3 regions of the Streptomyces sp. NPDC005931 genome follow, and region 3 is predicted to be linked to each of the others. Evidence: riboswitches for the same ligand, from Rfam matches in the RefSeq annotation. Region 3 holds a riboswitch; each other region holds the start of a gene.
The links. Region 3 has a riboswitch for cyclic di-AMP ahead of ACFYOV_RS08130 (M23 family metallopeptidase). Riboswitches for the same ligand answer to the same signal wherever they lie in the genome.
Positions count from the first base shown of each region.

Region 1: it holds a riboswitch for cyclic di-AMP, as region 3 does, so the genes downstream of both, ACFYOV_RS25585 (transglycosylase family protein) here and ACFYOV_RS08130 (M23 family metallopeptidase) in region 3, are expected to answer to the same signal.
Region 2: it holds a riboswitch for cyclic di-AMP, as region 3 does, so the genes downstream of both, ACFYOV_RS11730 (transglycosylase SLT domain-containing protein) here and ACFYOV_RS08130 (M23 family metallopeptidase) in region 3, are expected to answer to the same signal.

Region 1 is NZ_JBIAIG010000012.1:130,225-137,820, forward strand. Features, by position in the region: gene ACFYOV_RS25565 (SurA N-terminal domain-containing protein) at 1-289, shown strand, start outside; gene ACFYOV_RS25570 (nucleoside triphosphate pyrophosphohydrolase) at 567-1,562, shown strand; gene ACFYOV_RS25575 (cytochrome P450) at 1,601-2,875, shown strand; gene ACFYOV_RS25580 (transglycosylase family protein) at 3,084-4,115, shown strand; cyclic di-AMP (ydaO/yuaA leader) riboswitch at 4,320-4,489, shown strand; gene ACFYOV_RS25585 (transglycosylase family protein) at 4,494-5,192, shown strand; gene eno (phosphopyruvate hydratase) at 5,510-6,799, shown strand; gene ACFYOV_RS25595 (septum formation initiator family protein) at 6,918-7,418, shown strand; gene ACFYOV_RS25600 (DUF501 domain-containing protein) at 7,467-7,596, shown strand, end outside.
Region 2 is NZ_JBIAIG010000004.1:146,356-153,951, reverse strand. Features, by position in the region: gene ACFYOV_RS11740 (outer membrane lipoprotein carrier protein LolA) at 1-1,038, opposite strand, end outside; gene ACFYOV_RS11735 (polyprenyl synthetase family protein) at 1,861-2,871, opposite strand; cyclic di-AMP (ydaO/yuaA leader) riboswitch at 3,431-3,598, shown strand; gene ACFYOV_RS11730 (transglycosylase SLT domain-containing protein) at 3,604-4,089, shown strand; gene ACFYOV_RS11725 (HAD family hydrolase) at 4,142-5,041, opposite strand; gene ACFYOV_RS11720 (GNAT family N-acetyltransferase) at 5,274-6,341, shown strand; gene ACFYOV_RS11715 (glycosyltransferase) at 6,461-7,596, shown strand, end outside.
Region 3 is NZ_JBIAIG010000003.1:103,705-111,300, forward strand. Features, by position in the region: gene ACFYOV_RS08115 (DNA topoisomerase (ATP-hydrolyzing) subunit A) at 1-1,106, opposite strand, end outside; gene ACFYOV_RS08120 (M16 family metallopeptidase) at 1,520-2,959, shown strand; gene ACFYOV_RS08125 (M16 family metallopeptidase) at 2,956-4,344, shown strand; cyclic di-AMP (ydaO/yuaA leader) riboswitch at 4,547-4,711, shown strand; gene ACFYOV_RS08130 (M23 family metallopeptidase) at 4,724-5,488, shown strand; gene ACFYOV_RS08135 (GntR family transcriptional regulator) at 5,686-6,381, shown strand; gene ACFYOV_RS08140 (HPr family phosphocarrier protein) at 6,599-6,880, opposite strand; gene ACFYOV_RS08145 (GNAT family N-acetyltransferase) at 7,061-7,596, shown strand, end outside.

The DNA.
Region 1 (7,596 bases), on a different contig from region 3:
CGGCGTCGAGGCGCTGGAGACGGCCTGGCTCCAGCAGTACGGTGTCCCGCCGCAGCGCCTGGACGAGAACCTCCGCCTCCAGCTGGAGGCCCAGAAGCTCGCCGAGCGGCTCGGTACCGAGACGAGCCGGCCCGAGTTCTGGAAGGCCCTGTCCAAGGCGAGCGAGGACCTCGACGTCGACCTCAACCCGCGCTACGGCACCTGGGACGTCGAGAAGAGCAGCCGCGTCGACGCGAAGACCCCGTGGGTGCGGGACGTCTCCTCGGTGGGCCCCCGGCAGACCGCCTGACACGCCGGCCGCGGTCGGCTCACCACCGCCGTGGTCGGCTCACGCACCGGCGCCGGTCGGCCCACCCACCTCGGCGGTCGACCCGGCAGCCCGACACCACCGTCGCGCCTGGCCGGACCCAGCTCCCGCGCCCGGCCCGACACACCACCGTCGTCGGCCCGGCCGCACCGGCCGCGGTCGCCCGCACCGGCGGCGACCCGGTCCGTACGTACCGCCCCTCACCCCCACCCTGTGGACAACCTCCGGGACCGTCTGTGGCGTGGGTTAGTTTCGGAGCGTGAACGAAACCAGCCCCGCAGCCGCAGCCGCAGCCGCAGCCGTCCCCGGCCGCATCGTCCTGCTCACCACCAGCCACCGCGTCGCGCCCGGCCTGCTGTCCTGGCCCGCCTGGCAGGCCCTGCACGCGGCCGATCGGGTGCTGTGCGCGGACGGCGCCCATCCGCAGCTTCCGTACCTGCGCGAGGCGGGGATAGCCGTCGAGGAGGCGTCCCCGGCCGCGGAGGAACTGGTCGACGCCTGCGCCGGCGGGCACACCGTCGTGGTGGTGGCCACCGGCGAGGGCGAACCGGCGCTGACCGACGGGCTGGCCCGCCTGGCCGGCTCCGGCCGGGTCGCCATGCCGGAGCTGGAGCTGCTGCCCGCCTCCTACGACCTGCCCGGCGCCCGTCTGCTCGACCTCGTGCAGGTCATGGACCGCATCCGCGCCGAGTGCCCGTGGTCGTCCCGGCAGACCCACAAGGGCCTGGCCAAGTACGGCATCGAGGAGGCGTACGAGCTGGTCGAGGCGATCGAGGAGGGCGACCGGGACGAATTGCGCGAGGAGCTGGGCGACGTCCTCCTCCAGGTCGTCTTCCACGCGCGGATCGCCGAGGAGGACCCGGAGGAGCCGTTCTCCATCGACGACGTGGCCGGTGGCATCGTCGCCAAGCTCATCCACCGCCACCCGCACGTCTTCGGCGACGCGACGGCGAGCACGCCCGAGGAGGTCAAGGAGCACTGGCTGCGCACCAAGGCCGTCGAGAAGCGGCGCACCTCGGTCACCGAGGGCATCCCGCTCGGCCAGCCCGGCCTGGCGCTCGCCGCCAAGCTCGCCTCGCGCGTCCGCACGGCCGGGCTGGAGGTCCCCCTGCCCCGCGTGGAGGGCGTCGGCTACGAGCTGCTCGCCCTGGCGGTACGGGCCGAGGCGGACGGCGTCGACCCGGAGGCGGCACTGCGTGCGGCGGCCCGGGCGTACCGGGACGCGGTGCGGGCCGCCGAGGGGGTGGGGGAGTAGGCGCGCACCGCACGGGCGCCGCCGGATACGGTCGAAGGGTGACCGACCAGCCCCTCCGTCAGAACACCGGCCCCGAGCTCTTCACCTGGGAGTTCGCCGCCGATCCCTATCCCGCCTACGCCTGGCTGCGCGAGCACGCTCCGGTGCACCGGACCCGGCTGCCCAGCGGCGTGGAGGCATGGCTGGTCACCCGTTACACCGACGCCCGGCAGGCCCTCGCCGACCACCGCCTCTCCAAGAACCCGGCGCACCACGACGAGCCCGCGCACGCCAAGGGCAGGACCGGTATCCCCGGTGAGCGCAAGGCTGAGCTGATGACCCATCTGCTCAACATCGACCCGCCGGACCACACCCGGCTGCGCCGGTTGGTCAGCACGGCGTTCACGCCGCGCCGGGTCGCCGAGTTCGCGCCCCGGGTGCAGGAGCTCACCGACACGCTCATCGACCGCTTCGCGGACGGCGGCACGGCCGACCTCATCCACGACTTCGCCTTCCCACTGCCCATCTACGCCATCTGCGACCTGCTCGGCGTCCCGAGGGAGGACCAGGACGACTTCCGGGACTGGGCGGGCATGATGATCCGTCATCAGGGCGGGCCGCGGGGTGGAGTGGCGCGGTCGGTGAAGAAGATGCGCGGCTACCTCGCCGACCTCATCCACCGCAAGCGCGAGGCACTGCCCGCACGCCCCGAGCCCGGCGAGGACCTGATCTCCGGTCTGATCCGGGCCTCCGACCACGGCGAACACCTCACCGAGAACGAGGCCGCCGCCATGGCGTTCATCCTGCTGTTCGCCGGTTTCGAGACCACGGTCAACCTCATCGGCAACGGCACCTACGCCCTCCTCACCCACCCCTACCAGCGGCGTCGCCTCCAGGACTCGCTGGCCGCCGGTGAGCGCGGGCTACTGGAGACCGGGGTGGAGGAACTGCTGCGCTACGACGGCCCGGTGGAGCTCGCGACATGGCGGTTCGCCACCGAGCCGGTCACCATCGGCGGGCAGCGGATCGCGGCCGGTGACCCCGTCCTCGTGGTGCTCGCCGCCGCGGACCGCGATCCGGAGCGGTTCGCCGATCCCGACGTGCTCGACCTCGGGCGCCGCGACAACCAGCACCTGGGGTACGGGCACGGCATCCACTACTGCCTGGGCGCGCCGCTGGCCCGGCTGGAGGGCCGGACGGCGCTCGCCACGCTGCTGGCCCGGCTGCCGGACCTGCGTCTCGCGGTGGATCCGGCCGAACTGCGGTGGCGCGGGGGGCTCATCATGCGCGGACTGCGCACCCTGCCGGTGGAGTTCACGCCCCCACGGCACTGACCAGCGGTTTCTCGTGCGGGTCGGGCCCCGTTGGGGTCTCCTGCGGGACCAGCGCAAACATGACACACTTTCAACTATGTGATCTTCACGTGATACGCGCGGCATGAACTTGTGACAACTGATCGTCTGCCGATACGTTCACCCATCAGCGCGGCGCCCCAGCTCCACACGCCGCGCCGACAACTGCTGTCGTGCGAAAGGTCTCCGCATGCTCTCCGGGAACGGTCGGCACCGTCGCCCCCGCCAGGCTCCGGCTCTCCTCCTCGCGGCCGGAGTCACCGGCTCCGCCATCGCGATCCCGCTCCTCGGGGCAGGCAGCGCGAGCGCCGCCGACGGCGCGACATGGGACCGGGTCGCGGAGTGCGAGTCCGGCGGCTCCTGGAGCCAGAACAGCGGCAACGGCTACTACGGCGGACTGCAGATGACCCAGGACGCCTGGGAGAACTACGGCGGCCTCGACTACGCGCCGAGCGCCGACCAGGCCAGCCGCGGGCAGCAGATAGCCGTCGCCGAGAGAATCCTCGCCGACCAGGGAGTCGGCGCCTGGCGGACCTGCGGTCTGCTCGCGGGCCTGGACAAGGACTCGGCGTCGGCCGACATCGACACGGGCGTGGCCGAGGACTCGGGCGCGTCCGCGTCACCCGACGCCCGTGACTCCGCCGACTCCACCGACCCCTCCGACCGGTATGTGCCCGGCTCCTCGGGATCGCAGGGGCCGTCCGCCTCCCCGTCCTCGTCGCCGTCGTCCTCCCCCTCTTCCTCCGACGTGTCGTCGGACGAGGAGAACGAGGGCGCCACTACGGACGATTCGACCAAGTCGGACAAGTCCGAAGGTGAGGACGCGGGGTCCGATGCCTCTCCTGCCGCCACAGACGTCCCCGAAAGTGACGAGTCGGACAAGTCCGGCCGGAGTGACGATTCTTCCGCGCTCACCGACACCGGAACGAACGGCACCGGCCGTCACCGCGGCGCGAGTGCCGAGGAGGACGAGGAGCAGGACCGTGCGGCCGCGTCCTCCGGACGGCACGCCTCGCGCGGCACCGACACCTCCCGCGACGCCGCCGACGGCTCCTACACCGTGCGCCCCGGTGACAGTCTCTCGGGTATCGCCGACTCCCTTGAGCTCGGCGGCGGATGGCGTGCGCTCTACGCGGAGAACCAGCAGGCCGTCGGTGCCGACCCGGACCTCATCCTTCCCGGTCAGGAGCTCGAGGTCGGGGTCGAACCGGTCGAAAAGTGACGCGCGAAAAGGCGCGGGAATGACGGCAGTTGGCGTCACGATTCGCCCCGAATGCCCGAATTAAACGTGGTGAGAGATAGGTCTCAGAAGCCCTGATCGTCTTTGAAATCTCGCCGATCCCGTGCCTACGGTCGTGACCGCTCGCCACCGCGAGCCCCGGCTGCCGCCACGCCGAATCCTGCCAGTGGCAGCACGGGAACAGTCGTCGCGCAAGCGCCGCAGGCAGGAGCGGGGGACCCAAGGTAAGTGCCGGTTCCGGGCAGTTGATGCCGGAATCGGCTCGGGGTGAAGCCGCGTCTCGTGAGGGGCGCGGCCGGGCAACTCAACCGGCCCGAACCCGACAGCTCACCTCGTAGGCGTCGGTGAGGGGATCCATCCATGCTGTTTTCCGGCAAGGGCAAGCACCGTCGTCCGTCCAAGGCCACTCGCGCCATCGCCGTCGTCGGCGTCACCGGCGCCGCCGTCGCCGCCCCGCTGATGGCGGCCGGCACCGCCTCCGCCGCCACCGCCGCCGAGTGGGACGCCGTCGCCCAGTGCGAGTCCGGCGGCAACTGGTCCATCAACACCGGCAACGGCTACTACGGCGGTCTCCAGTTCTCCGCCTCCACCTGGGCCGCGTACGGCGGCACGGCGTACGCCGCCACCGCCGACCAGGCCGGCAAGGCCCAGCAGATCGCGATCGCCGAGAAGGTCCTCGCGGGTCAGGGCAAGGGCGCCTGGCCGGTCTGCGGCAAGAACCTGTCCAGCACCCCGTACAGCGGCGGCGCCTCCACCCAGACGCAGAGCGGCGGCTCCGCGCAGAGCCAGAGCACCGGCTCCACCGAGACCCGCCAGACCGAGCAGAAGGCCTCCCGCTCCACCGAGCGTCCGGCCGCCAAGAAGACCGTCACCACCCCGACCGGCAAGAAGGTCAAGAAGGGCGACGGCGAGTACAAGGTGGTCAAGGGCGACACGCTCAGCACCATCGCCAAGGAGCAGGGCGTCAAGGGCGGCTGGGCCAAGCTGTTCGAGCTCAACGACGACATCGTCGAGGACGCCGACCTGATCTACCCGGGCCAGCAGCTGCACCTGAAGTAAGGAAGCGGCCGCAGGTCCCGCCCCCGGGCCCGCGAGTCCCCCTCCCGGACCGCGAGTCCCGGCCCCGTCCCCACGGGCTCCCCGCCCCGGCGCGTGTTCCCCCGTACGCGCCGGGGCGGGGCTTTTCGCGTCACGGGCCCCATCGGATTCGGATGGGTTTCCGGAAACGGTCTTTGTTCCGTTCGGAAACAATTTACTCTCGGTTCTGTCCACGGGACGGTCGGCCGCTGGCCGATCGCCCGGAGCCGGTTAGGCTCGGACTCGCAGGATCCACCGCGGTCCCGCTCACCCGCGTCACATCCAAGAAGGAGATGCTCGTGCCGTCCATCGACGTCGTCGTAGCCCGGGAAATCCTGGACTCCCGAGGCAACCCCACGGTCGAGGTCGAGGTCGGCCTCGACGACGGCAGCACGGGTCGTGCCGCCGTCCCGTCCGGCGCCTCCACCGGCGCCTTCGAGGCCATCGAACTCCGCGACGGCGACTCCAACCGCTACCTCGGCAAGGGCGTCGAGAAGGCGGTCCTCGCCGTCATCGAGCAGATCGGCCCGGAGCTGGTCGGCTACGACGCCACCGAGCAGCGCCTGATCGACCAGGCGATGTTCGACCTGGACGCCACCGACAACAAGGGCTCGCTCGGCGCCAACGCCATCCTCGGCGTCTCCCTCGCCGTCGCCCACGCCGCCTCCGAGGCCAGCGACCTGCCGCTGTTCCGCTACCTGGGCGGCCCCAACGCGCACCTGCTGCCGGTGCCGATGATGAACATCCTGAACGGCGGCTCGCACGCCGACTCCAACGTGGACATCCAGGAGTTCATGATCGCCCCCATCGGCGCGGAGTCCTTCTCCGAGGCCCTGCGCTGGGGCGCCGAGGTCTACCACACCCTGAAGAAGGTCCTGAAGAGCAAGGGCCTGGCCACCGGCCTCGGCGACGAGGGCGGCTTCGCCCCGAACCTCGGCTCCAACCGCGAGGCCCTCGACCTCATCCTCGAGGCCATCAAGGAGGCCGGCTACACTCCCGGCGAGCAGATCGCCCTCGCCCTCGACGTCGCCGCCTCCGAGTTCTACAAGGACGGCTCCTACGTCTTCGAGGGCAAGGAGCGCTCCGCCGCCGAGATGACCGAGTACTACGCCGAGCTCGTCGACGCGTACCCGCTGGTCTCCATCGAGGACCCGCTGTTCGAGGACGACTGGGAGGGCTGGAAGACCATCACCGCCAAGCTCGGTGACAAGGTCCAGCTCGTCGGCGACGACCTGTTCGTCACCAACCCCGAGCGCCTGGCCCGAGGCATCGAGGAGGGCGCCGCCAACGCGCTGCTCGTCAAGGTCAACCAGATCGGCTCGCTCACCGAGACCCTGGACGCCGTCGAGCTGGCCCAGCGCAACGGCTTCAAGTGCATGATGTCCCACCGCTCCGGCGAGACCGAGGACGTCACCATCGCCGACCTGGCCGTCGCGACCAACTGCGGCCAGATCAAGACCGGCGCCCCGGCCCGCTCCGAGCGCGTCGCCAAGTACAACCAGCTGCTGCGCATCGAGGAGATCCTCGACGACGCCGCGGTGTACGCCGGCCGCAGCGCCTTCCCGCGGTTCCGCTCCGCCCACCAGTAGGCACGCCGAGGGCCGGGCACCCGGCTCGCAGGAGGCGTCGTCCGTACGTCCCCGTACCCGGTCCCGTACCGTGTGCGGGGACGTACGCGCGTAGGACAGGGGAACGGGAGGCGGGGACATGGCCGTGAAGGACCGGGACCGGTTCTCCACCGCGACCAGGATCCGGCTGATCGGTGAGCAGACCGCGGCCCGGGTCTACCGCTCGCAGACCAAACGCCAGGCCCGGCGCTCCCGGCTCACCGGCCGGGCCGCGCTGCTCGCCCTGGTGGTCTGCTCCCTCGTCGTGGCCCTGGCCTACCCCATGCGGCAGTACGTCTCCCAGCGCGCCGAGATCGCCGAGCTCCAGCAGGAGCAGGACGAGGCCCGGCAGCGGGTGGAGCAACTGCGCGACCTCAAGGCACGCTGGCAGGACGACGCCTACGCCGAGCAGGAGATCCGCCGCCGGCTGCACTACGTCATGCCCGGCGAGACCGGCTACATCGTGATCGACCCGGGCGCCGCGAAGCAGTCCCGCACCGCACTGGGGGCGGGCGACCGGCCCTGGTACGCGAACATCTGGGACGGGGTCGACAGGTCCGACGCCTCCGACCGGAAGACCGACGCCGCCGCAGACCGGTGACGCCGACGCCGACGCCACCGACCACTGAAGACCGATAGAAAGCAAGGCATGAAGACGCCCCCGCCCACGACCCCGCGCACCGAGCCGACCGACGCGGACGTCGAGGCCTTCAAGCAGCAGCTCGGCAGGCCGCCGCGCGGGCTGCGCGCGATCGCGCACCGCTGCCCCTGCGGACAGC
Region 2 (7,596 bases), on a different contig from region 3:
CGCCTCGCCGGCCGGCAGGCCCGCGCCGCCGGTGTCGAAGGTGGCGACGGAGTTCCAGCCCTCGCCGAGCATCTTCAGCCCGTCGAGGCCCTTGGCGAGGTCCTCCTCGGACTTCGGGGCGTTCTCCGGCTTCCCGGAGTGCTCCCGGCCGTGGTCGAGTTCGCCGTCCTCGGTCACCTCGGCGCCCTTGGGCGGGGTGAAGTCGAAGGTGGAGGCGGCCGGCCGGTCGAAGCTCACCTTGGTGAAGCCGACGTCGACGACGGCGGCGCCGCCGCTCGCCGGGGTCAGCGTGAACTTCAGCGGCATGCCGGTCTCGTGGTCCACCGCGATGCTGATGGCGCCGACCGTGGAGCCGGACTGCCGGGGCTCAAGAACGAGCTTGTAGGCGTCCCGGCCGGCCACCTGGGCGGTGCCGTCGACGGTCACCGACGTGGTGTCGTCGACCGACTTGAGTGCCTCCTCCGCGAAGTCCTTCGGGGTGGCCGGGGGCTGGTGCTCCGGCTTGCCGGCCGTCTCGTCGACGGTGGCGTGGTAGACCTCGTTGGACGCGCTGTCGTAACCCCAGACGTCCTTGCCGTTGTGGATCAGGCTGTACTCGGCGGCGTCCTCGAGGAGCGACACCTTCTGCCGTTCCGGGCCATCGGTGGCGACGCGCAGGGTGTGCGTACCGGACGCCAGTTCGGTGAGCTTGGACGACGGATCGGCGGAGGAGCCGCCCTCGCCGCGTCCCGCGGCACCGGAGACGATGCCGTCCTCCAGCCCGCCGAGGTCCGGCAGACCGAGGTCCGTGGTGATCTTCACGGTGCCGGAAAGACGGTCGACGTCCGACTCGGCGATCTTCTGGACGAGCTGCTCGGCGGTGATCTTCGGCAGGTCGGGGTCGCCGGAGTCGGCGATCGCGGGGACAAGGCCGATGGTGGCGGCCGCCACGCCCATCACGGTGACCGGGACGACGTACCGTGCGGCCCTGCGGCGACCCGTGCCCGGCTCCTCGGGCCCGGCCGCGGTCGTCGTGTCGTCGGATTCGTACGGTGCCATGTGTGCCCTACCTCCGTGGTCGGCGGCGGCTTCCGTCCAGTGTCCCCGCGTCCTTCGCGCTCGCACCGGTTCACCCCTGAGCCGCCATTCTCACCCGAATCGGTGAGTTGTGGTGATGTCCGTGGCTCCATCTGACCAAATCCACGAAGCGGATTCGTCAGACCCCGGACTCAACTCCGTGTACTGCTGCGGTATGACACGGAGCGGGATTTCCTCCCCCGACCAGTAGGGGTCGTGGGGCGTCAGGGGGTGGGGGCAGGCGGAAGCCGGGGCCCTTGGGGGACGTCCGGGGCGTGTGGACGCCGGGGGTCGGGACGGGCGCCGGGGGTCGGGGCCGGGCGCTCCGACGGTGGGTCAGGCGCGACCCGCGCGCCGGGCGGCGAGGAGGCCGGGGGACGCACGGCACCGGACCGTGCGGGCACTGACGCACAGGGCCGGACCGTGCGGGCACAGGACGCACGTAGTACGGCCGGCGCGGCCGCCCAAGACGCGGAGGCGGGGTGTGGTCGAGTGAGCCGGGCGGGGCAGCGGCCGCCGCGACTGCCGAAACGCGGGCGCGGGACACACGCAGCAGGGCGTGCACGCGCCCCGGACGGTGCACAGGCGCCCCATGCGGTGGGGTCGTCTGACGCGCGGTGGGACGAGGGGGGCGCGGGCCTGCGGGCAACGCGCGTGCGGACCACGTGGGCACCGAAATGCGAAGCCCGTGCACCCACCACGAGCACCGAACGAAGTGCGAAGCCCGCCCGGGCACGCGCGCACGGGGCGTGCCCCAGTGGCGCCGGCGACGGACCCGTCGCGTGCTCGGGCGGCGGGTGGGTGTCAGCCTGCCCGGTGCACCACCGCGTCGCACAGCTGGACCAGGGCCGCCTTCGCCTCGCACTCCGGCAGCGGGGACAGCGCCGAGCGGGCCTCCTCCGCGTAGCGCACGGTGTCCCGGCGGGCCTGCTCCAGCGCTGGGTGGGCGCGCAGCAGGCGCAGTGCCTCGGCGTGCCGCGCGTCGTCGGTGAGGTCGGAGTCGAGCAGCTCGCACAGGGCGAGGTCCTCGGCCAGCCCCAGCCGGGCCGCCCGCTCGCGCAGTCGCAGCACGGGCAGGGTGGCGATGCCCTCGCGCAGGTCGGTGCCCGGGGTCTTGCCGGACTCGTGGGAGTCGGAGGCGATGTCCAGGACGTCGTCGGCGAGCTGGAAGGCGACACCGAGCCGCTCACCGTACTGGGTGAGCACGTTCACCTGCGACTCGTCGGCACCGGACATCATCGCGCCGAAGCGGCAGGACACCGCGACCAGCGAGCCGGTCTTGCCACCGAGCACGTCCAGGTAGTGGTCGACCGGGTCCCGGCCGTCCTGCGGCCCCGCGGTCTCCAGGATCTGCCCGGTGACCAGCCGCTCGAACGCCTCGGCCTGCACCCGCACCGCCTCGGGTCCGAGGTCGGCCAGGATGTGCGAGGCCCGGGCGAAGAGGAAGTCGCCGGTGAGGACCGCGACGGAGTTGCCCCAGCGGGTGTTGGCGCTGGCCACCCCGCGCCGGACCGCGGCCTCGTCCATCACGTCGTCGTGGTACAGCGTGGCCAGGTGGGTCAGCTCCACGACCACGGCCGACGGCACGACACCGGGCGCATAGGGGTCGCCGAACTGGGCGGCGAGCATCACGAGCAGCGGGCGGAAGCGCTTGCCGCCGGCCCGCACCAGGTGCTGGGCGGCCTCCGTGATGAAGGGCACCTCGCTCTTGGTGGCCTCGAGCAGCCCCTCCTCGACAGCCGTCAATCCGGCCTGGACATCGGCTTCCAGAGCCTGGTCCCGCACGCTCAGCCCGAACGGCCCGACGACGGTCACGAGGGGTCTCCTGTCTGCTGGTGTCTACTGGCGATTACACGGTTTGTCGATAGGTCGCTGCCACCACTCGAGTCAGCGTATCCGGTCACGTTTCGATCACCGCCAGCGCCCGGGGTTACCGGCGGGACGGCATGGGATCAGGTGAGGGATCGAATCGGGAGTCATTTTGATCGTCTAATAACAACGGACATTCACCGACTTACCAGGACGTAGCAATCCACACCCCGGGACGCACCTCGCCCCACAGACCATCCTGCACGCCCCACTGTCCGATTTGCCGCAATTAGCAATTGAATTCCCCTTGGCGAAAGATGCCCCCAGGCCGCCCGGCCAGTGAAGTGAGTCACGCACCGCGCCGCCCACCCTCCCTCTCCACGCACCCCCTGGCGCCGTTGCACATACCCGAGTTGACCCTTGGCGAACGCAAAGGATCAAGCGTCGCAAAACGCCCACGGCAAGATCAACCGGCCTGATCTGTGACGCCCGCACTTGTTCCGGACATGTGCTCTCGCATACGTTCCCGGCCTGCCGGGTGGACGCCCAATCCTGCCGCCGCCCGCACCACCCAACGACGAACCCACGCACGGCAGGAGCGGGGGACCCAGGTAACTCGCCGTACCGGTCCACGCACGGAACGGCTAGGGGTGAAGCCATGCCCGCACGGGCACGGCCGGGCACTCTCCCGCCCGAACCCGACAGCTCACCTCGCAGGCGTAGGAGAGGAAACCGAACATGCCTGCAACCGGTCAGCCCCGCCGCTCCGGCCGCGCCCGACTCGCCCGCACCCTCGCCGTCGCCGGTACCGGCGCCGCCGTGCTCGTCCTGCCGCTGCTCGGCGCGACCACCGCGTCCGCGGCCACCACGACGCCCACCGCGGCCACCGCCGCGACCGTCTACCCGGACAACCTCGACGGCTGGATCCACGAGTCGCTGGCCGTCATGGCCCAGCACGGCATCCCCGGAAGCTACGACGCCATCCACCGCAACATCATGCGGGAGTCCTCCGGCAACCCCTACGCCATCAACCTCTGGGACTCCAACGCCGCCGCCGGCACCCCGTCGAAGGGCCTGCTCCAGGTCATCGACCCGACCTTCCAGGCGTACCACGTGCCCGGCACCGCCTTCGACCCGTACGACCCGGTCGCCAACATCACCGCGGCCTGCAACTACGCGGCCGCCCGCTACGGCTCCATCGACAACGTCTTCGGCGCCTACTGAGCGGCGGACCCGCCCCCGGAGACGGACCGGGGCCGGGCAACGGACCACGGGCCTAAGGGGCCGGCACGTGTTGGGGCACGTGCGGCCCGGCCCCGGACCGGGGGTCGTACTGGGCCGGCACGTGCGGCGGCATGTGCGGCCCGGCATCCCCGAACAGTCGCTCGAGGACGACGGCCACGCCGTCGTCCTCGTTCGTCGTGGTGACCTCGTCCGCCACCGCCTTCAGCTCGGGGTGGGCGTTCGCCATGGCGACACCGCGGGCCGCCCAGTCGAACATGGGGATGTCGTTGGGCATGTCGCCGAAGGCGACCGTCCGCTCCGGACCCACTCCCAGGTGCTCCGCGGCCAGCGCCAGCCCCGTCGCCTTGGTCACGCCGCACGGCTGGAGCTCCACCGTCCCCGGCCCCGACATGGTGACCGTCGCGAGCGAGCCCACCACCGTGCGCGCCGTCGCCGCCAACTCGTCGTCGGACAGGCCGTCGTGGCGCAGCAGCACCTTGCTGATCGGCCGCTCCCACAGATCGGCGCGCCGCCCGACCCGCACGGCGGGCAGGGTCGGGTGCGGCATCCGGTAGCCCGGCTCGATGAGCGTGAGCCCGTCGACCCCGTCCTGGTCGACCGCCGCGTGCACCTCCCCCACCTCGGCCTCGATCTTGCCGAGCGCGGTCTCCGCCAGTTCCCGGTCCAGCGTGACGGACCACAGCATGCGGTGCGCGCCGGCGTCGTACACCTGCGCGCCCTGTCCGCACACCGCGAGCCCCCTGCAGCCGAGGTCGTCCAGCAGCGGCCGCACCCGGGGCGCCGGGCGCCCCGTCACCACCAGGTGCCGGGCGCCGGCCCGCGCCGCTCGGGCGAGCGCGGCGAGGGACCGGTCGGAGAGGGTGTCGTCACCACGCAGGAGCGTGCCGTCCAGGTCGGTGGCGACGAGTGCGTATGCGGGGGGTGCGGCCATGATCAGAGAATACGGACAACCCACGGGTCCGACTCACCACCCGCCCGGGCCCGGACCCGGGCACGGGGGCGGCATCGCCGGGTACCGGCCGGTTGGGGGCGGGTCCACCGGTTGTGCACCGGTTGGCAACAACATGCTCCGCTACCTACCGTGCGGGCACTCCCGGGCGGTACCTTCCAAGTGTCCAGGGGGGACTTGATCGGGGGGTCAGGTGAGCAGTGGACGCATACGCGTGCTGAGGCCGGAGGAGCTCGGTGAGGGGGAGAAGGAGCGCTGGCGGGAGTTGCGCGCCGCCGCGGACGCCCCGCGCAACCCTTTCATGGAACCGGAGTTCACCGTCGCCGTCGGCCGGGTGCGGCCGCAGGCCCGGGTCGCGGTGGTGTACGAGGGCGGCGCCGAACCGGTCGGCTTCCTGCCGCACGAGCGGGGCGCGCTGGGACAGGGCCGGGCGATCGGGCTCGGCGTCTCGGACTGCCAGGGCGCGATCCTGCGGCCCGGCCTGACCGTGGAGGCCGGTGAACTGCTGCGGGCCTGCTCGGTGTCCAGCTTCGCCTTCGACAACCTGGAGGCGAGCCAGGAGCTGTTCGCCGCCCACGCGGCCGAGGAACACGCCACCTACGTCATCGACGTCGAGAAGGGCTACGAGACCTACGAGTCCGTGCTGCGCGCCCAGTCGCCGAAGTTCCTGAAGACCACGCTGGCCAAGGAGCGCAGGCTGGGCCGGCAGGCCGGCCCCGTGCGCTTCGTCTTCGACGAACGCGACCCGGCCGCGCTGCGCACGCTCATGGAGTGGAAGTCGGCGCAGTACCGCAGGACCGGGCGCCGCGACCGGTTCGCGCAGGAGTGGATCACCCGGCTCGTGGGCCGTCTCGCCGAGACCCGGGCCCCCGGGTGCACCGGCACGCTGTCGGTGCTCTACGCCGGCGAGCGCCCCGTCGCCGCGCACTTCGGGCTGCGCTCGGCCTCGGTGCTGGCCTGCTGGTTCCCGTCGTACGCACCGGAGTTCGCGAAGTACTCGCCGGGGCTCGTGCTGCATCTGCGGATGGCCGAGGCAGCGGCGGCCGAGGGCGTCGCCCTGCTCGACATGGGGCGCGGGCCCGCCGAGTACAAGGACTCGCTGAAGACCGGCGAACGGACCGTCCACGAAGGGGCGGCGACACGGCCGGGCGCGGGCGCCGCGCTGCACTGGCTGAGCCGTGAGCCGGTCCGCCGCGCCCACGCCTTCGTCCGCGTCCGCCCGCGCCTGGCGTCGCTGGCGTCACGGACCTTGAAGGGCACGGCACGGCTGCGCCGGCCGTGAGGAGGGGGAGGGGTATGGGGAGGGGCATGCCGAGGGGGGAGCACGTGGCAGGGAGAGCGGGCGGAGCGAGGGCGGAGCGGACCCGGGAGGAGATACGGCGGTTCCTCGCCGTCGGCGCGGTGCAGGTGGCCGAGCTCGACCTGGACCGCGAGGGGGCCGCCGCCACCCTGAGACCGGGCCCGGGCAGCCCGCCGGTGACCCACGGAGAGGTGTTCGTCCTGGTCAGACGGGACGGACGGCCGGTGGCGACCTTCCTGGGCCAGGTGCCCGAGGGCACCGACCCCCGGGCGGTCCTCGCAGGCCAGGCCCGCATGGCCGTGGGGACCGGCACGGACCGGAGACCCGCGGACGAGGCCGGAGCCGACGGGCCGCCGCCGCACGCCTCGGTGGTCGTCGCCACCCGGGAGCGGCCAGGGCCGCTCGCCCGCGCGCTGGACTCGCTCCTCGCGCAGGACCACCCGCGCTTCGAGATCGTCGTCGTGGACAACGCGCCCGTGACGGACGAGACGCGGCAGCTGGTGGAACGGAAGTACGGGGAACGCGTGCGGTACCTGCGCGAGCCGGTGCCCGGCCTCGCGGTCGCGCACAACGCGGGGCTCGCGGAGGCCCGGGGCGAGGTGATCGCGTTCACCGACGACGACGTGGTCGCCGACCCCCGCTGGCTCGCCGAACTGACCGCGCCCTTCACCGCCGACCCCGGCCTCGGCTGCGCCACCGGTCTGATCCTCCCGGCCCGGCTCGGCACCCCGGCGCAGGTCCTCCTGGAGAGCCACGGCGGCTTCGCGAAGGGCTTCGCACCGGTCACCTACGACCCGGCGGACCCGCCCCGCGACGAGCCGCTGTTCCCGTTCACGGCGGGCCGCTTCGGCTCCGGCGCCAACATGGCGTTCCGCGCGGACGTGCTGCGCGCGGTCGGCGGGTTCGACCCGGCCACCGGTGCCGGCACACCCGCCCGGGGCGGTGACGACCTCTACGGCTTCGTGCGCGTCCTCGCCCAGGGGCACCGGCTGCACTACACACCGCACGCCCTGGTGTGGCACCACCACCGGGAGACCTGGGCCGACCTGGAGACCCAGGCGTACGGATACGGCGCCGGCCTCACCGCCTACCTCACGGCGATCCTGGTCAACCGCCCCGCGCTGCTGCCGGCCCTGCTCCGCCGGCTGCCGCGCGGCCTGGCCCACGCCCGCTCCCTGACCGCCGTGCGCGACGCCGACGGCACCGGCACCCCGGGGGCGCACGACACCCGCACCCA
Region 3 (7,596 bases):
TGATCGAGATAGACCTCGAGGAGCTCCTTGAGGCCCAGGGTGAGCGGCTGGCCGTCCACCAGCGCCACGTTGTTGATGCCGAAGGACTCCTCCATGGGCGTCAGCTTGTACAGCTGCTCCAGGACGGCCTCCGGCACGAAGCCGTTCTTGATCTCGATGACCAGACGCAGCCCGTGCTCGCGGTCGGTGAGGTCCTTGACGTCGGCGATGCCCTGGAGCTTCTTCGACCCCACCAGGTCCTTGATCTTGGCGATGACCTTCTCCGGGCCGACCGTGAAGGGCAGCTCGGTGACGATCAGGCCCTTGCGGCGGGCCGTCACGTTGTCCACGGTGACCGTCGCGCGGATCTTGAAGGTGCCGCGGCCGGTCTCGTACGCGTCCCGGACGCCGGACAGGCCGACGATCCGGCCGCCGGTGGGCAGGTCGGGGCCGGGCACGTGCTTCATGAGGGCGTCGAGATCGGCGGTCGGATGCCGGATGAGGTGGCGGGCGGCCGCGATGACCTCGCGCAGGTTGTGCGGAGGCATGTTGGTGGCCATGCCGACGGCGATGCCCGAGGCGCCGTTCACCAGAAGGTTGGGGAAGGCGGCGGGCAGCGCCACCGGCTCCTGCTCCTGGCCGTCGTAGTTCGGCGCGAAGTCGACCGTGTCCTCGTCGATGGACTCGGTCATCAGGCTCGTGGCCTCGGCCATCCGGCACTCGGTGTACCGCATGGCGGCCGGCGGGTCGTCGTTGCCCAGCGAGCCGAAGTTGCCGTGGCCGTCGACCAGGGGGACCCGCATGGAGAAGGGCTGGGCCATGCGCACCAGGGCGTCGTAGATCGACGCGTCACCATGGGGGTGCAGCTTGCCCATGACCTCGCCGACGACGCGGGCGCACTTCACGTAGCCGCGCTCGGGGCGCAGTCCCATCTCGTTCATCTGGTAGACGATGCGGCGGTGCACCGGCTTCAGACCGTCGCGCGCGTCCGGCAGGGCGCGGGAGTAGATGACCGAGTACGCGTACTCGAGGAAGGAGCCCTGCATCTCGTCGACGACGTCGATGTCGAGGATCTTCTCCTCGTACGAGTCGTCGGGCGGCGGGGTCTTCGTGCTGCGGCGGGCCATCGCTGCCGGCTCCTTGCTTGAAGCGTGTGACGGGATCTGACGCGGACCATTGTGGACCGCCGCACCGACAACCGGGACAAGGACCCGGTTGCGGCTCCCGCGCGGGGACGGGGCGGCGGCGCGAGCAGATTACGCGGACCGGCGGCCGCTCCCCGCCGCGGGTCGCGCCGAACCGGCCTGGGGACGGGCGAACGGTTCGGCGGAACGCCGGCGTCCGCCTCGTCGCCACAGAGGTCACGAAGGCCCCATCGTTCCGCCCCGCACCGCCGGCCTCTTCCCTGTGCCCGCTTCTCGCTCTCGGCGTACCCGATCCCGCCCGGGAACTTCGGCGGTGCTCCACACGCTTGCATACAGTGGCAGGACCGGCAGAAACGGCGGATCGACGACCCGCCTCCGCGATCGAAGGGACGTACATGCCCATGGGTCACACGGCCACAGCGCAGGCAGGCTCCGGCGGCCTGACAGCGACCGAGCATCGCCTGGCCAACGGCCTGCGCGTGGTGCTCTCCGAGGACCACCTGACCCCGGTCGCGGCGGTGTGCCTCTGGTACGACGTCGGTTCGCGGCACGAAGTCAAGGGGCGTACGGGCCTGGCTCACCTTTTCGAGCACCTGATGTTCCAGGGATCCGCCCAGGTGAAGGGCAACGGTCACTTCGAGCTCGTTCAGGGCGCCGGCGGCTCCCTGAACGGCACCACCAGCTTCGAGCGCACCAACTACTTCGAGACCATGCCGGCCCACCAGCTGGAGCTCGCCCTCTGGCTGGAGGCCGACCGCATGGGCTCGCTGCTGGCCGCCCTGGACGAGGAGTCCATGGAGAACCAGCGGGACGTCGTCAAGAACGAGCGCCGCCAGCGCTACGACAACGTGCCCTACGGCACCGCCTTCGAGAAGCTCACCGCCCTCGCCTATCCGGAGGGCCACCCTTACCACCACACGCCCATCGGGTCGATGGCGGACCTGGACGCGGCCACCCTCGAGGACGCCCGCCGGTTCTTCCGCACCTACTACGCCCCGAACAACGCCGTCCTCTCGGTGGTCGGCGACATCGACCCGGAGCAGACGCTCGCCTGGATCGAGACGTACTTCGGTTCCATCCCTTCGCACGACGGCAAGCCCGAGCCCCGCGACGGCACGCTGCCCGACGTGATCGGCGAGCAGTTGCGCGAGGTCGTCGAGGAGGAGGTCCCCGCGCGGGCGCTGATGGCCGCCTACCGGCTGCCGCAGGACGGCACGCGCGCGTGCGACGCCGCCGACCTGGCCCTCACCGTCCTCGGCGGTGGCGAGTCCTCGCGGCTCTACAACCGGCTGGTGCGGCGGGACCGTACGGCCGTGGCGGCAGGGTTCGGCCTGCTGCGACTCGCCGGGGCGCCCTCCCTGGGCTGGCTGGACGTGAAGACGTCCGGCGACGTCGAGGTGCCGGTCATCGAGGCCGCCATCGACGAGGAGCTCGCCCGGTTCGCGGAGGAGGGCCCCACGGCCGAGGAAATGGAGCGGGCCCAGGCCCAGTTGGAGCGAGAGTGGCTGGACCGGCTGGGCACGGTCGCCGGCCGCGCCGACGAACTGTGCCGGTTCGCCGTGCTGTTCGGTGACCCGCAGCTCGCCCTGACGGCGGTCCAGCGCGTCCTCGAGGTGACGGCCGAGGAGGTGCGGGAAGTCGCCGCGGCCCGCCTGCGCCCCGACAACCGCGCGGTGCTCGTCTACGAGCCCGTCGCCGCCGACGACGCGCAGGATGCGCAGGACGCGCAGGACGTGGCCGACCCGCAGGACGCGGCGGACACCGAGGGCGCCGGGGACACCGGGGAAGCCGCCGCGGCAGCCGGCACCGACGAGAACGAGGAGGCGGCGAAGTGACCGAGCTCGCCCAGATGGACTTCCACCCCCAGCCGCAGGCGGGCGAGGCCAAGCCCTGGGCCTTCCCGGCCCCCGAGCGCGGGACGCTGGGCAACGGCCTGACCGTCCTGCGCTGCCACCGCCCCGGCCAGCAGGTCGTGGCCGTGGAGGTGCTGCTCGACGCACCCCTGGAGGCCGAACCGGCCGGCCTGGACGGCGTCGCCACGATCATGGCGCGGGCCTTCTCCGAAGGCACCGACAAGCACTCGGCCGAGGAGTTCGCCGCCGAGCTGGAGCGCTGCGGCGCCACCCTCGACGCGCACGCCGACCACCCCGGCGTACGCCTGAGCCTGGAGGTGCCGGCCTCGCGGCTCGCCAAGGGGCTCGGGCTGATCGCCGAGGCCCTCAGGGCACCCGCGTTCGCCGACAGCGAGGTCGAACGGCTCGTCCGCAACCGCCTCGACGAGATCCCGCACGAGCTGGCCAACCCCTCCCGCCGGGCCGCCAAGGAGCTCTCCAAGGAGCTGTTCCCGGCGGGTTCGCGCATGTCGCGCCCGCGCCAGGGCACCGAGGAGACGGTCACCGGCATTGACGCGGCGGCCGTACGAGCCTTCTACGAGAAGCACGTCCGCCCCGCCACCGCCACCGCCGTGGTCGTCGGCGACCTCACGGGCGTCGACCTGGACGCGCTGCTCGGCGACACGCTCGGCTCCTGGACCGGCTCCCCGGCCCGGTCGCGTCCCGTGCCGCCCGTCGTCGCCGACGACACCGGGAGGGTCGTGATCGTCGACCGCCCCGGCGCCGTCCAGACCCAGCTGTTGATCGGCCGCATCGGCCCGGACCGGCACGACCGCGTGTGGCCGGCCCAGGTGCTCGGCACCTACTGCCTCGGCGGCACCCTCACCTCCCGCCTGGACCGCGTCCTGCGCGAGGAGAAGGGCTACACCTACGGCGTGCGGTCGTTCGGGCAGGTGCTCCGGTCCGCCCCGGACGGCACCGGCGCGGCGATGCTCGCCATCAGCGGCTCCGTCGACACCCCGAACACCGGTCCCGCCCTGGAGGACCTGTGGACGGTGCTGCGCACGCTCGCCGCGGAGGGGCTCACCGACGCCGAGCGCGACGTCGCCGTGCAGAACCTCGTGGGCGTGGCGCCGCTCAAGTACGAGACCGCGGCGGCCGTCGCGAGCACCCTGGCCGACCAGGTCGAGCAGCACCTGCCCGACGACTACCAGGCGCAGCTGTACCGGCAGCTGGCCGCGACCGGCACCGTGGAGGCCACCGCGGCCGTCGTGAACGCCTTCCCGGTGGACCGCCTGGTGACCGTCCTGGTCGGTGACGCGGCGCAGATCAAGGAGCCCGTCGAGGCCCTCGGCATCGGCGAAGTCGGCGTGGTGTCGGCCGAGTAGACGGCGCGGCAGGCGCACGCGCGCCCGGAGCCCTGGTGACACGAAAGTCACCAGGGCTCCCTTATGCCCGGATTGGGGCGGAGGTTGCCTGTCTGACCTGTGGGATGCGCTACAAAAACCGGGATTCGTTTGAGGATTGAAAGTCGCCCCGTTTAGCGTCGTCCGGGCTGTTCGTCAGGCAGTGCGCCGCACCCGCGGCACCGGACAGTCATCGCCGAGTCCCCGTACGGCGCGAGCCAGGGGAGCCGGGGACCCATCGCAGTCCCTGGGGTGAATCGGACGCCCGCGCGTGCCGCGAGGGGGTCCGTAGGAGACCTTCCTGCTCCGAACCCGTCAGCTAACCCGGTAGGCGAGAGGGAAGGAAAGGACCAGCCTGTACATGGCGTTCACCCGCGCCACGGGGAAGCACCGTCGTCCCAGCCGGATGCAGCGCGGCACCGCCCGCGCGGCGGGCGTCGCGGCCCTCACCACCACCGGCGTCATCGGATCCTTCACGGCCCCGGCGCTCGCGGCCGAACCCGCCGCCGAGCAGACCGGACTCACCCCCGTCGTCACCATCGGCGACGACGTCGCCGCCCAGATCGACGCCCAGGCGACCGCCCAGCAGGAGGCCGCCGAGGCGGCCGCCGCCCGCCGGGCCGCCGAGGAGGCCGCCCGCGAGGAGGCGGTCGCGGCCGCCAAGAAGGCCCGCGAGGACCGCGAGCGCGCCGCCCGCGAGGCCGAGCGTAAGCGCCTCAACACCTTCGTCTCCCCGATCCCCGGCTCCTACGTCTCGACCGGCTACAAGAGCGGCGGCGCCGTCTGGTCCTCCGGCAGCCACACCGGTGTCGACTTCCACGCCGCCGGCGGCACTCCCGTGCAGTCGGTCGGCATGGGCACCGTCGTCGAGGCCGGCTGGGGCGGCGCCTACGGCAACCAGGTCGTCATCAGGATGCACGACGGCACCTACACCCAGTACGGCCACCTGTCGTCCATCAGCGTCTCGGTCGGCCAGCAGGTCACCCCGGGCCAGCGGATCGGCCTCTCCGGTGCCACCGGCAACGTCACGGGAGCCCACCTGCACTTCGAGGCCCGCACGACCGCCGAGTACGGCTCCGACATCGACCCGGTCGCGTACCTGCGCACGCACGGCGTGAAGCTCTGACGCGACGCGCGCCCCCGCCCCACCTGCACGAAAGCCCCGGCCCCCGAGCCGGGGCTTTCGCCGTTTTCGAAGGAGTGGTTGTCCAAAAGATTCGCATGGAATCCGGCCCGCCGTCGGAATTTCCGGTCGATTGCAATAGAGTCACGGAACACACGTCCATCGTCGACGTTTCACGGGGATTAAGCCGGAGGTTCGTCATGCGTGTTCCCGCGCACTCGGTGTGCACGGCGATCCGGGACGACATCGTCGCGGGTGTCTACGAGCGCGGTGGCCGGCTCACCGAGGAACTCCTCGCCCGCCGCTACGGCGTCTCGCGCGTGCCCGTCAGGGAGGCCCTGCGCACCCTGGAGGCCGAGGGGTTCGTGGTGACCCGGCGGCACGCGGGCGCGTGCGTGGCCGAACCCACCGAGCAGGAGGCCGCCGACCTGCTGGAGATGCGCCTGCTGCTGGAGCCGCTCGGGGCCTCCCGTGCGGCGCAACGCCGTACCGAGGCCCATCTGAAGGTGTTGCGCGGCCTGGTGCGGCTGGGCCAGGAGCGCGCCCGCCGGGGCAGCAGCGACGACCTGCGCTCCCTGGGCGGATGGTTCCACGAGACGCTCGCCCAGGCCGCCGGCAGCCCGGCGCTGACGTCGATGCTGACGCAGTTGCGGCACAAGATCGCCTGGATGTACGCGGTGGAGGGGCCGTCCGACCCGGTGGAGTCCTGGGCGGAGCACGGCGCGATCGTGGACGCCGTGGCACGTGGCGACGGCGAGCGGGCGCGGGCCCTGACGGCGCTGCACACCGAGCGCCGGACCGGGGCGCACCGCCTCCGCTTCGGCCCCGGCCCGGACCGCGCGGAGCGTGTGAGGAACTCGCAACATCCCGTAAACACGCCGAGCCTGCGGCATTAACAAAAGGGCCGTATACAAAGAAGGGTCATTCGGTGGGGCGGTATTTCTGCTGCCCGTTTTCACGTGCTCGCGGAAATTGAAAGCCGCCTCCGGGTGAGGTGCCTTTGGATGCCGCTGGTGAATCCGGTGCGGCATGCACCCACGTGCAGAGCGACAGGAAAAGGGCGGAGCCGCGCCACCCGAGGGTCGGCGCCGCTCCGCCCCTTGCCGCAGGGGCTCAGACGGTCTCGGGAAGCTCCTCGAGCCCCTGGGAGACCAGCGTTGCCAGACGGTCCAGGGCGGCGTCCGCGCCCTCGGCGTCGGAAGCGAGCACGATCTCCTCGCCGCCCTGGGCACCCAGGCCCAGGACGGCCAGCATGGACGCCGCGTTGACGGGGGTGCCCCCGGCCTTGGCGATGGTCACCGGGACGCCTGTGGCCGTGGCGGCCCGGACGAAGATGGAGGCGGGACGGGCGTGGAGACCCTCGGCCCAGCCGACGTTGACGCGGCGCTCAGCCATGTGTTGCTGCCCTTCAGGTGTTCAGGGTTGTCTAGACCAGTTTCCCATATCGTCGAGCATGCCCGGAGCGGGGCGTCGCTCCCTCACCGGGGTGGTTCCGGACCGCGGCCTCGGCCCGGTTCTGTGTCCTCCACAGACTGCCTCGCGCCGTTGTCGGACGCGACCCGTACTCTGGGGCCCATGCAGACCTCGTCGGACCGGCACGAGTACCCCGCCCACTGGGAAGCCGACGTGGTGCTGCGCGACGGCGGCACCGCACGCGTCCGCCCCATCACCGTCGATGACGCCGAGCGCCTGGTCAGCTTCTACGAGCAGGTGTCGGACGAGTCGAAGTACTACCGCTTCTTCGCGCCCTATCCGCGTCTGTCCGCGAAGGACGTCCACCGCTTCACCCACCACGACTTCGTGGACAGGGTGGGACTCGCGGCCACGGTGGGGGGCGAGTTCATCGCCACCGTACGGTACGACCGCATCGGCGCCCACGGAGCGCCCGCCTCCGCACCGGCCGACGAGGCCGAGGTCGCCTTCCTCGTCCAGGACGCCCACCAGGGCCGCGGTGTCGCCTCCGCGCTGCTCGAACACATCGCCGCCGTCGCGCGGGAGCGCGGAATCCGCCGTTTCGCCGCCGAGGTGCTGCCCGCCAACACCAAGATGATCAAGGTGTTCACCGACGCCGGGTACACCCAGAAGCGCAGCTTCGAGGACGGGGTCGTCCG